One region of the Alcanivorax sp. VBW004 genome, then DNA from elsewhere that is predicted to be linked to it. Evidence: predicted binding sites of a transcription regulator. Region 1 holds the regulator's gene; the other holds the start of a gene.

Region 1 (5,636 bases):
ATAGACAGCACATCGCCTTCTTTCACATCCGGCAACAGGGTGTCTTCCTGGCCCTTGCGCGAAGCCGGCGGCTGAATGCGGGTCCAACCATCGAACTTCATAATCCGCCCTTTCGCTTTCAGCTCGTAACCGTTGCCGGTGGCCGTCAGGGTGGAGCTCAGGTATTCCGCCGGGGGCATCTGGCAGGCGATGAACTGTCGACGAATCAGCTCGTACAGGCGCTGGGCGTCGCGTTCCATATCTTTCAGGGAATCAGAGGTGCGCCGCACATCCGAAGGACGAATGGCTTCGTGCGCTTCCTGGGCGCCTTCCTTGCTGCTGTAGGACAGCGGCGCATCTGGCAGGTACTTGTCACCCAGTTTTTCGCCAATCCACTCCCGGCAGGCCGCCACGGCGTCTGAACTCAGGTTGGTGGAATCGGTACGCATGTAGGTAATGTGGCCGGCTTCATAAAGCCGCTGCGCCATCATCATGGTCTTTTTCACCCCGAAGCCCAGGCGGGTGCTCGCGGCCTGCTGCAGGGTAGAGGTAATAAAAGGCGCCGACGGCTTGGAGCGGGTGGGCCGCTGCTCACGCTGGCTGATGGTCAGGGTGCCGGCGTTTTCCAGTGCCTGCTTGTGGGCACCGGCATCGTCACCGTTATTGGGCCGGAACGCCTGGCCGTTATGCTTTGCCACCTGCAGGCGCAGGGCTTCGCCATCGCCACTGTGGGTGTCGCTGTACAACTCCCAGAATTCTTCAGGAATAAAGGCGCGGATTTCACGTTCGCGCTCTACCACCAGCTCCACAGCCACGGACTGCACCCGGCCGGCAGAAAGGCCACGGGCGATCTTTTCCCACAACAACGGGGAGATCATGAAACCCACGACCCGGTCCAGAAAACGCCGGGCCTGCTGCGCTTCTACCCGGTGCAGATCCAGCTTGCCAGGTTCTTCGAACGCCGCCTGGATCGCTTTCTTGGTAATTTCGTTGAACACCACCCGGTCGAACCGGTCATCCTCTCCGCCAATGACTTCCCGCAGGTGCCAGGCAATCGCCTCCCCTTCGCGGTCCAAATCCGTTGCCAGATAGATGCGGTCTGCTTTCGCAGCCAGGCGTTTCAGTTCGTCGACCACCTTGTCCTTGCCGGGAAGCACCTCATAGTGGGCCGCCCAGCCTTTTTCCGGGTCGATCCCCATGCGGTTAACCAGCTGCTTCTTGGCCTTCTTCTTTTTATAGGCATCCCGCTCCTCCTTGGGCAGGGAGCGCGTGTAGGCCGCTTCCTTGGCCCGCTCCTGAGGGGTGCTCTTTTTGGAGCCGCCACTGACCGGCAGATCCCGCACATGGCCGACGCTGGACTTCACGATGAAGTCGTCGCCCAGGTAGCGGTTAATGGTCTTGGCCTTGGCAGGCGACTCCACAATTACTAACGATTTTCCCATTCTCAGGTACTCAACATCCGGTCTAAGGCTCGTGATGGGCGCTATTTAGACAGCGCCGGTATAGGCGGGTCAAGCAGGAAGTGCCCCCGTTTTCCTTTTTTAGTAGTAGTACAGGCAGACCGGTCAGGGCAACCCTCATCTGTGAAACAGCCCGCTGGCAACCCCGACAAAGCGCGCTATACTGCAGGAAACCTCACGTTTTCAGGGAGAGAACCGTGCCCAGTCCCTACCGCAAAATTCTGGTTGCCATCGATGGCAGCGACGAATCCCCCCAGGTGCTGTCCCGCGCAGCAGGCGTGCTGTCAGGCAATGACGGTGAGCTGCATCTGATCCATGTCATCGAACCACTGGCCCTGGCCTACGGGGCGGATGTGCCCATGGATGTGACGGACTTGCAAAGCGGCCTGATGAAACAGGCCCGTGAAATGGCGGACAAATACGCAGGGCAATACAACATTCCCGAAGCCAACGTTTATGTGGATATGGGGTCCATCGAAAAGACCATTCTCGACAAGGCGGACAAGATAGGGGCGGATTTGATCGTGGTGGGCAGCCATACCCGCAGTGGGCTGGCCCTGCTGCTGGGCTCGACCGCACGCGGCCTGGTGCCCGGGGCTCATTGCGACGTACTGGCCGTCAAGGTCGATCAGTAGCCGCAACGAGCCGTAAAGGAATTCCGCACGCAAGCTGGCGCAAGCGTGAATCAGGTCAGTTGTAGTGTGCCGGTGCTCGCCTGCCCTTCTCCATTCCAGCGGCACAGCAATTCAGCCAGCCCCTGGGCCTGCACCTTCAACGCGGCCAGCTCTTCCGGGCTGTTCTTCTCTCCGTGAAAAACCGGCAGCTTGCGCATGGAATGCACCAGTTCATGGGTCGGCGCCTGCATTCGCTTCACTTCCAGTGTCCAGCGAATGTGGTGAACAATCATATGGAAAAACGCCAATCGGGTCGCCAGCGAATAAGGGCCATCATCGTCATTGAATTCATTGAAATCCAGGCTCGCCAACACCGCTTCGCGGGCGTTGTCTGCCACCGTAATCGTGGCACTGCGCGGTGTCCCTAACAGCATGGACAGGGTGCCGAAGACCTCCCCCGGAGATACATAATAAAGCGGGGATTCCGGCGCGGTGTCCGAGAGCACTTCCAGCTGCCCCCGAAGCAGAAAATACAGAGTGGAATCCACATCACCGGCCCGAATGACGCTTTCTCCGGAAGCCGCCACCCAAAGGCGGGTAGTCTTTTCAAGCTGTTCAAATTCGTCCTGATCATCCCGGGCGATTTCATTAAAAAACGGCACACCAGCCAACAGCTGGCGCCGCCGTTGCTGGCCGAAATCGTTATTATTGGCCTGCTCCATCCATTATCCCCACTGTCTTGATGGCATTTCTATCAACTCCACATGCTAGTACCCGCGCCTTAACAGAGCAACGACATGGACGTAAAAGCGGGATAAAACCTCGCCCGACAACTGTTCAAATAACACTGTTCATATTATCAGTGCCTGTGCTAGCATCCAGAATGTAGCACTGCCTGTCAGCCACGACTTACAAGCCCAGGCACGCAACCATACAAATGCCTACAGCCACCCGTGACAGGCATGGGATGAATACGACCCCGGCAAGGTTGCCTGCACGGCCACCGGCGGGCACTCCACTCTGCAGGAAACAGGGAGAAGGTTATGAGCAGCAAACTTACCGACCGACAGCAGCAGGTTCTCGATTGCATCCGCGAATGCCTCTCGGACAGCGGCATGGCCCCCACCCGTGCAGAGATTGCCGACATCATGGGGTTCCAGTCCAAGAATGCGGCCTCGGATCATCTCCGTGCCCTTGAACGCAAGGGCTATATCAAGCTGCACAGTGACCGCTCGCGGGGCATTCAGCTGCTGGATAACGCCTACTGGGGCGAAGAAGAACTGCCCATCGTCGGCAGGGTCGCCGCAGGCGTTCCCATCGAAGCCATCGAAAACGTGGAACGCACCGTGCCGGTCCCCCAGGGGCTGTTCAAGCAACGCCCTACCTACCTGTTGAAGGTACAGGGCGACAGTATGGTAGATGCGGGTATCTTCGACGGTGACCTGATTGCGGTACGCAAATCCAATGTGGCGCGCACGGGTGAAATCGTAGTGGCCCGCATTGACGAAGAAGTCACGGTGAAGACCTTAAAGTTGAATAAATCCAGCGCCACCCTGCTGCCGGCCAACGAAGCCTATGAGCCGATCAAGGTGCCCGCTGATCAACTTATCATCGAAGGCATTTTCGTGGGGCTGATTCGTGATCCGAACTCTTATTAAAGCCTGTATCCACACGGGTATAGGCACTTGCCTGATTGTATGGAGTGCATTTGCCATGGCTGATACCCATCTTCTTGCGCCCTGTCCGGACTCACCCAACTGTGTGTCCAGCCTGGCGACACAGGCCGACAAGCGAGTCGCTCCTCTACAGGTAGGCGCCGACCGGCAAAGCAGCCTGAAAAAGCTGGAAAGCCTGCTTGGCAACCTGCCCCGTGTGGACTATGACGTGGTAGGTCAGTCACGCATCCAGGCTCGCTTCACCAGCCGGGTTCTGCGGTTTGTGGACGATGTGACCTTCTATGTTCGCGATAACGGTGTGGTGGAAGTGCGCTCGGCCTCGCGGACAGGCTACTGGGATTTAGGTGCGAACCGTCGTCGGGTAGAATCCCTGCGCGAGCAGCTATCTGAACAGGACACCGATGACCGCACCTCACAGCAACACGCCTTCGGAAACGCAGAACACCGCGTCTGATCAATGGGCCGATATCGGGGTTAACCTGACCGACCGGCAATTCAACGACGATCGCGAAACGGTGATTGAACGGGCGGCCTCGGCCGGGGTTGCCTGGCAACTGATTACCGGTACCAACATCGACGAGTCACGCGCCGCCATTGCCCTGGCCGACGAACATCCCACCCTGTTTGCTACCGCCGGGCTGCACCCGCACAGCGCCCGCTTTTACTCGCCTGCCCTGGAAAAAGAACTGCACGAGTTGCTCGCCCATGAGCAGACGAAAGCTGCAGGTGAGATGGGACTGGATTTCAACCGGGACTTTTCTCCACGACCGGACCAGGAGCGCGCCTTCGAGGCCCAGCTAGCGCTGGCGGCAGAGATGAAACTGCCTGTTTTCCTCCATGAGCGCGATGCCCATGAGCGTTTTCTGCCTATCCTGAAAGCGTTCCGCGACGATCTGCCCGGCGCCGTCGTGCATTGCTTCACCGGGTCGCGTCAGGCTCTGTTTGACTATCTGGATCTGGATTGCCATATCGGCATTACCGGCTGGGTTTGCGACGAGCGCCGCGGCAAGCCACTGGCAGAACTGGTGCCCAATATTCCGGATCAGCGCCTGCTGCTGGAAACTGACGCCCCCTACCTGCTACCCCGGGACCTGCCGGAGCCTCCCCCGAAAAAACGCCGTAACGAACCGGCACTACTCCCCTGGATTGGCCAGCGGGTCGCACAGCTACGCGGGCAGCAGACACAGGACGTGGCCGCCATGACCTATCAAAATGCGTTAGCGTTATTTCGCTAACCGGCCCGTCATTCCATCACGGAGCCGCAAGGGCTGCGGGCCGGGTTTAGCCAAGGGCACAGAGAGCCTGGGCGGCACCACCCGGCCCCCACATCAGGACAGGAACTGCTGCACATCGAGCACACCGAACGGCCAGGCCAGCTCTTTGCCCTCGCGCACCAACACCGGAATCCGCTCACCGTACTGCTCGATCAAGGCATCATCCTCAGCGATATCCACCGGGGTAAGCACCAGCCCCGGATTCACCATGGCCACCAGTTCCTTCGCTTGCTCACACAGGTGGCAACCCAGGGTGGTGTAGAGCACAACCGTCATGCATCCTCCACATGGCGAATCGCGTAACAGTAATGGATTTTCTCATTTCGGCGGAAATCTTCAGGGATACTCCAACGAGAAATATCTTCCACGTCGAACCATTTACTGATGCTTTCATCCATCTGGAAACGGCGGTAATTACAGGAAAAATACAACACCCCACCCGGTTCCAGGCAACGCATGATCTTGCGAATCAAATCGCCATGATGCTCTTCCACCACGAAGTCACTGCGTGATTTGTTGTTGGAAAAAGTGGGCGGATCGCAAAACACCAGATCAAACTGTTCCTTGCACTCATCCAGCCAGCGCATGGCATCCATACGAGCCAGCTCGTGCTGGTCGGTGGAGAAGCCATTG
Region 2 (5,636 bases), 870 kb from region 1:
TTGAATTGTTAATTCGTCTGGCTCCTATATGGCGGTCGTTGCCGGCATTTCAAGGGAGCCTGTTTGATTTTGAGTGCGTCACTTTTGTAACGGCTTTGACGCTGAAACCGGGCCAGGGCCGCAGCCTCAGGCATCCACCCTGATCATCAGGGGGCCTTGCTGACCACCACCCGCGCCGGGCGAATCAGACGGCCATTAAGCTGGTAGCCCTTCTCCAGCACCTCGATCACAGTATTGGGGTCCACATTGGGGACCGGCACCATGGTCATGGCTTCATGCAATTCCGGGTTGAACGGCTCGTCTGCCGGAGCGATCTGCTCCAGGTTGTAGCGGGCAAACGCATCCAGCAGGGATTTCAGCGTTAGCTCGATACCTTCACGGGCGCCTTTCAGGGCCTCGTCCTCGGCATCCAGTGCCGCCAGGCCGCGCTCCAAGTTGTCCGCCACACTCAGCAGATCGCCGGCGAACTTCTCCAGGGCAAACTTGCGGGCATGCTGCACATCCCGCTCGGCACGCTTGCGCACATTCTGGACTTCTGCCTGGGCACGCACATCCGCCTCAGCCAGCGCCTTCTTCACCTTGGCCAGCTCGGCATCCGCCTCAGCCAGCTTCTCTTCCGTGGTGGGTTCTGCCTGCTCAGCGTCGGCGTCTGCAGCAGCCTGCTGCTCTTCCACCGTTTCCAGCTCCGGCTCGGCGCCCTTCTGTTCTTTTTCCTGCTCACTCATTACTCACTCCACATCCCCGAACGGGGCCTTAACTCAGGAAAGCCGGCAAAGATATGGGAACTATCGGGTGGGATTCAAGGGGGAGGAAGGCAGTTGGCAGTGGATAGTGGGCAATTGACAGCGTCGCGGGATACCCCGGTCAGCTTCTGAGGTGCAAGAGGCCGCGCCAAAAGAGCACAAAAACCGGGAAGACGAGCCAACCGAGGGTTTTGCCTTTCAAAACTCGCTTATCGCAACTCGACGCGGCATTTTCGCGCCTCACCAAGCGAAGCGCAGGAACGTCGAAGACGGCCCCGAAGGGGTGAGCGCAGCGAATAACTGGCGCTCCTACAGCGGGTTAAAGCTGGGTCAGCGCTGCCGAGAGGATCTTGGCAGTGATATCCACGGTGGGGATGACCTTTTCATAGTCCATGCGGGTGGGGCCGACCACCGCCAGCACACCCACCGGGCCATTATCCGCCTTGTAGGGCGCGGAAATCAGCGAGTAATCCTCGAACGGCTGGAAGCCGGATTCGCGACCGATAAAAATCTGCACCCCGTCGGCCTTCATGGAGCGCTCCAGCAGATGCAGGATATCGCGCTTGTGATTGAAGGCATCAAACAGGTTTCGCAGCTGGCCCAGGTTTTCCGCCTCGGCGGACTGAATCAGGTTGGACTCCCCGGAGACCACATAATCGGAATCGGGCCGCTCGGTGCGCAGGGCCTTGTCCGCCACCGCCATCGCCGTCTGCATCAGCGCATCCATCTGCTGACGGTCGGCGTTCATGGTGTTCAGCAAACCATCGCAGATACTGTTCAGGTCACAGCCCGCATAGGTGTGATTGATGTAATTGGCCGCCTGGCGCAACTCCACCTCATCGTAATCCCGGTCGGTGTGAATAATGCGGTTCTGCACCTCGGAGCGGTTAATCACCAGCACCACCAGCACCCGCTTGCCCGACAGCGGCAGGAACTCCACCTGCCGCAGCGTTGACACCTCACGTCGCGGGACCGCCACCAGCCCGGCCATGCGCGTCAGCTCGGCCAGGGTTTTTGAGGCCTGGGCGATCAACTCCTGGGAGGACTGCTCCGGCGCCAGCATCTGCCGCAGCTCTTTTTTCAGATGCCGGTGATCCGGGCGCTCCATAACACTGGTCGCCAGCAGCGAATCCACGTACAGGCGATAACCCAGCTCCGTGGGAATACGCCCCGCCGAGGTGTGCGGGCTGCTCAGCACCCCCAGCTCCTCCAGCTCCGACATGATATTGCGCACCGTGGCCGGGCTCACCGTCAGGCCGCTGCCACTGGCCAGCGTCTTCGAGCCCACCGGCTGGCCATCACGGATATGCCGCTCCACCAGCGTCATCAGCAGGCGTTGTTTACGTTCGTTAAGATCCAGCTTTGTCATGGGGGTATATGTACCAGAAAATCACCTCCCTATTATATAGAGAAGCGCAGCCGGGTTTCATTGAGCAGGGGCTTACACTCTCCGCGCGAATCCCCTACCATTAGCCAATACTGTCCATAAGAGCAGTCATCATAACAAGGATGTCATCATGACCGACGAAAACCCGCACAACCCCTACCAGGCCCCGGACAGCACTATCCAGAGCCAGGCAAAGCCCGACACACCGGAACTGGCCAGCCGCCTGTACCGCCTGCTGGGCTCTCTCATCGATGGCCTGGTGCAGTTACTGGTGATCGGCCCGATCATCTATTTCACCGGCATCTGGGACGCCCTGATGCAGGGCAACGGCGACATCAACCTGACCACCAGCATCGGCCTGTTCATCGCCGGGGAACTGATCTTCCTGGCCCTGCAGGGCTGGCTCCTGTTCAACCGCCAGCAAACCATCGGCAAAATAATTCTCAACATGCGCATCGTCGGCATGGAGCAGGACAACGTGCCCGCCGGCAAGCTCTATGGCCTGCGCTATTTTGTTTTCCACGTGCTCGCCCAGCTGCCCGGCATCAACCTGATCATGATTCTCGACCCGTTACTGATTTTCCGGTCCGACCGCCGTTGCCTGCACGACCACCTTGCCGGCACCCAGGTCATACAGACCCAGAGCACCACCGCTTAACAACGATTTTGCCTGTTCCGGAGGAACACCATGCTGACACACTTGAGCGTTCGTCATTTTGCCACCGTTGACCAGCTGGAACTGGAGCCCGAGAACGGGCTCACCGTCATCAGCGGCGAAACCGGGGCAGGCAAATCCGTCATCATCGACGCCCTTGGGCTCACCCTCGGGGATCGCGCTGACTCCTCCATCGTTCGCCACGGGCACGACCGCGCCGAGGTGCTGGCCACCTTTGATGTGAGCAACAACCTGGCCGCCCGCCAATGGCTTGCCGAACGGGAACTGGACGATGAAGAACAGTGCCTGCTGCGCCGCACCGTGCGTGCCGACGGCCGCTCTCGGGCCTACGTAAACGGCACCCCCACCCCGCTGGCGGAAGTCCGCGAGCTGGGCGAGCGCCTGATCAGCATCCACAGCCAGCACGAACATCAGGCGCTGCTGAAAAAAGACGCCCATCGCCAGCTGCTGGACAACTTTGCCGACGCCCGCGACCTGGCCAACAGCGTGCGCGAGCACTGGCGCCACTGGCAGAAAGCCCGCCGCGCCCACGACGAGGCCCTTAATCAGGCCCGCGAACAGAACGAAAAGGAAGAGCTGCTGCGCTTCCAGCTGGAGGAGCTCGATGCCCTCGCCCTGCAAGACGGCGAGCTGGAACAGCTGGAGCAGGAACAGCAGCGGCTGGGCAACGCAGAAAGCCTGATCCGCGTCTGCCAGCAATCCCTGAACGCGCTTTATGAAGGCGAGGACGGCACCTGCAACGACCACCTCAGCCAGGTCAGCCACTGGCTGGATGACGCCCGCAACAACGACGACGGCCTGGGCAGCATTGCCGACACCGTGGAATCCGCCCGTCTGCAAGTGGAAGCCGCCGCCGATGATCTGCGTCATTACCTGGAAAAACTGGATCTGGACCCAGCCCGTCTGATCCAGGTGGAAGAACGCCTGAGCCAGTGCTACACCCTGGCCCGCAAACACCGCATTCGCCCGGAAGAACTGGTGGAGCATCATCGCAGCCTGCTGGCCGAATCCGACGCGCTGGGCAATGTGGATGCCCACCTGCACGCCCTGGCCGAACAGGAAAGCAGCGCCCAGCAACACTACATGGACAACGCCCGCAAGCTCAGCAAGGCCCGCCGCAGCGCCGCCAAGACCCTCAGCCAGCAAGTCCAGAAACAACTCACCGCCTTGGGCATGAAAGCGGCCCAGCTGGATGCTCGCCTTAGTGAGTGCAGCCCCACGCCCGACGGCCTGGAAGAGGTGGAATTCCTGTTTTCTGCCAACCCGGGCCAACCGCTCAAACCGCTGGGCAAGGTGGCGTCCGGTGGCGAACTGTCACGGGTCAGCCTGGCCATTCAAGTGATCTGCGCGCGCAACCTGACTGTACCCAGCCTGGTCTTCGACGAAGTGGACGTGGGCGTGGGCGGCGGCGTCGCCGAGATCGTCGGCCGGCTACTGCGCGAGCTGGGCCTGCACGCCCAGGTGCTGTGCATTACCCACCAGCCACAGGTTGCCAGCCAGGGGCATCAGCACTGGCAGGTACACAAGATTCAGGGGGACGACACCACCCACACCCGCATTCAGGGGCTGGACGAAACCGCCAGAGTAGAAGAGCTGGCGCGCATGCTGGGTGGCGTGGAAATCACCGAATCCACCCGCAATCACGCCAAAGAGATGCTGAGCAAAGCCCAGGCTGCATGACAGGATACGCAGCAGGTTTTACGCAGCAGGCTTCATACCCGCGTGCGGCATGAAGCCTGCTGCGTGAGGCGCCACTATTACTTCTTCGGCTTGACGTACAGCACCAGCGAGTGATCCACGATTTCGTAACCGTGCTCCTCGGCAATGGCATGCTGGCGCTTCTCGATCACGTCATCCATGAACTCCACCACCTGGCCGGTTTCCATGCACACCATGTGGTCGTGATGGTCCTCATCGGCCAGCTCGAATACGGCGGAGCCGCCTTCAAAGTTATGACGCAGCACCATGCCCGCCTGCTCGAACTGGGTCAGCACACGATATACCGTGGCCAGCCCCACATCCTCGCCGGAATCCATCAGTGACTTGTAGATGTCTTCCGCGCTCAAGTGACGCTCTTCAGACTTTTCCAGTTGCTGCAGGATTTTCACCCGCGGCAGGGTCACTTTAAGGCCCGCTTTTCTGAGATCCTGATTATCCAATGCGTATGCTCCATCTGCCAATCAATGGCGGTTTTGAAAAGGGCGGGAAATCTGCACCACCGGGGCACCAGGGCGAACTCATCGCCCCACTGGCTGTCTATGGAACAGGTCCAGACAGCCAGACCGGAGTTTGTCATAGGTTCCCAAGTCTGTATTATCGCCCGAACACTTAGCGAAGTCGAAAATCATGCCCCGCATTCTTGTTTCACTGACACTGATATCTCTTCTGGCCACCGCTGGCTGCAGCTCACTGCGCTTCCCCGGCGTCTATCGAATTGATATTCCGCAAGGCAACTTCGTCACCGAAGACATGCTCAGCGAACTGCAGCCAGGCATGTCGCCGGAGCAAGTGCGCTATGTTCTCGGTGCCCCCACCCTGGTGGACCCGTTCACTCCGGACCTGTGGCTCTATCCGATGACCTACCGACCCGGCAAGGGCGAGAACGTCAGCCAGACCATTTCCGTCCACTTCGAGAACGGCGCCTACAGCCGCTACGAAGGCGAAGTCATCGACGACTTCAAGGCCAAAACGTCCGGCCGCAACGATCTGGAATTACAGCGCAAAGCCGCTGATCGCAAGGATGACGCCGAATAAACGCGCCACCTTCATGGCTGACTGACCACGCCACACAAAAGCCTCTCAGCCCTTGTCTGCAGAGGCTTTTTCTTTC

What was found. The regulator LexA, encoded in region 1, represses DNA repair genes until DNA is damaged. The targets are predictions, from matches to a motif close to TACTGTNTANNTANACAGTA.
Region 2: a site for LexA is predicted at 2,221-2,240, ahead of hrcA (heat-inducible transcriptional repressor HrcA). Genes of this name have one in related genera too.

Annotation. Positions count from the first base shown of each region.
Region 1 covers NZ_WNHC01000001.1:2,313,353-2,318,988, reverse strand. Annotated here, with positions in the region: gene topA (type I DNA topoisomerase) at 1-1,421, opposite strand, end outside; gene F1529_RS10565 (universal stress protein) at 1,637-2,074, shown strand; gene F1529_RS10560 (cyclic nucleotide-binding domain-containing protein) at 2,125-2,775, opposite strand; gene lexA (transcriptional repressor LexA) at 3,097-3,711, shown strand; gene F1529_RS10550 (DUF1499 domain-containing protein) at 3,767-4,183, shown strand; gene F1529_RS10545 (TatD family hydrolase) at 4,131-4,964, shown strand; gene F1529_RS10540 (glutaredoxin family protein) at 5,058-5,279, opposite strand; gene rlmKL (bifunctional 23S rRNA (guanine(2069)-N(7))-methyltransferase RlmK/23S rRNA (guanine(2445)-N(2))-methyltransferase RlmL) at 5,276-5,636, opposite strand, start outside.
Region 2 covers NZ_WNHC01000001.1:1,447,511-1,453,146, reverse strand. Annotated here, with positions in the region: gene grpE (nucleotide exchange factor GrpE) at 147-725, opposite strand; gene hrcA (heat-inducible transcriptional repressor HrcA) at 1,063-2,112, opposite strand; gene F1529_RS06610 (RDD family protein) at 2,261-2,788, shown strand; gene recN (DNA repair protein RecN) at 2,819-4,486, shown strand; gene fur (ferric iron uptake transcriptional regulator) at 4,564-4,965, opposite strand; gene F1529_RS06595 (outer membrane protein assembly factor BamE) at 5,153-5,560, shown strand; gene F1529_RS06590 (RnfH family protein) at 5,606-5,636, opposite strand, start outside.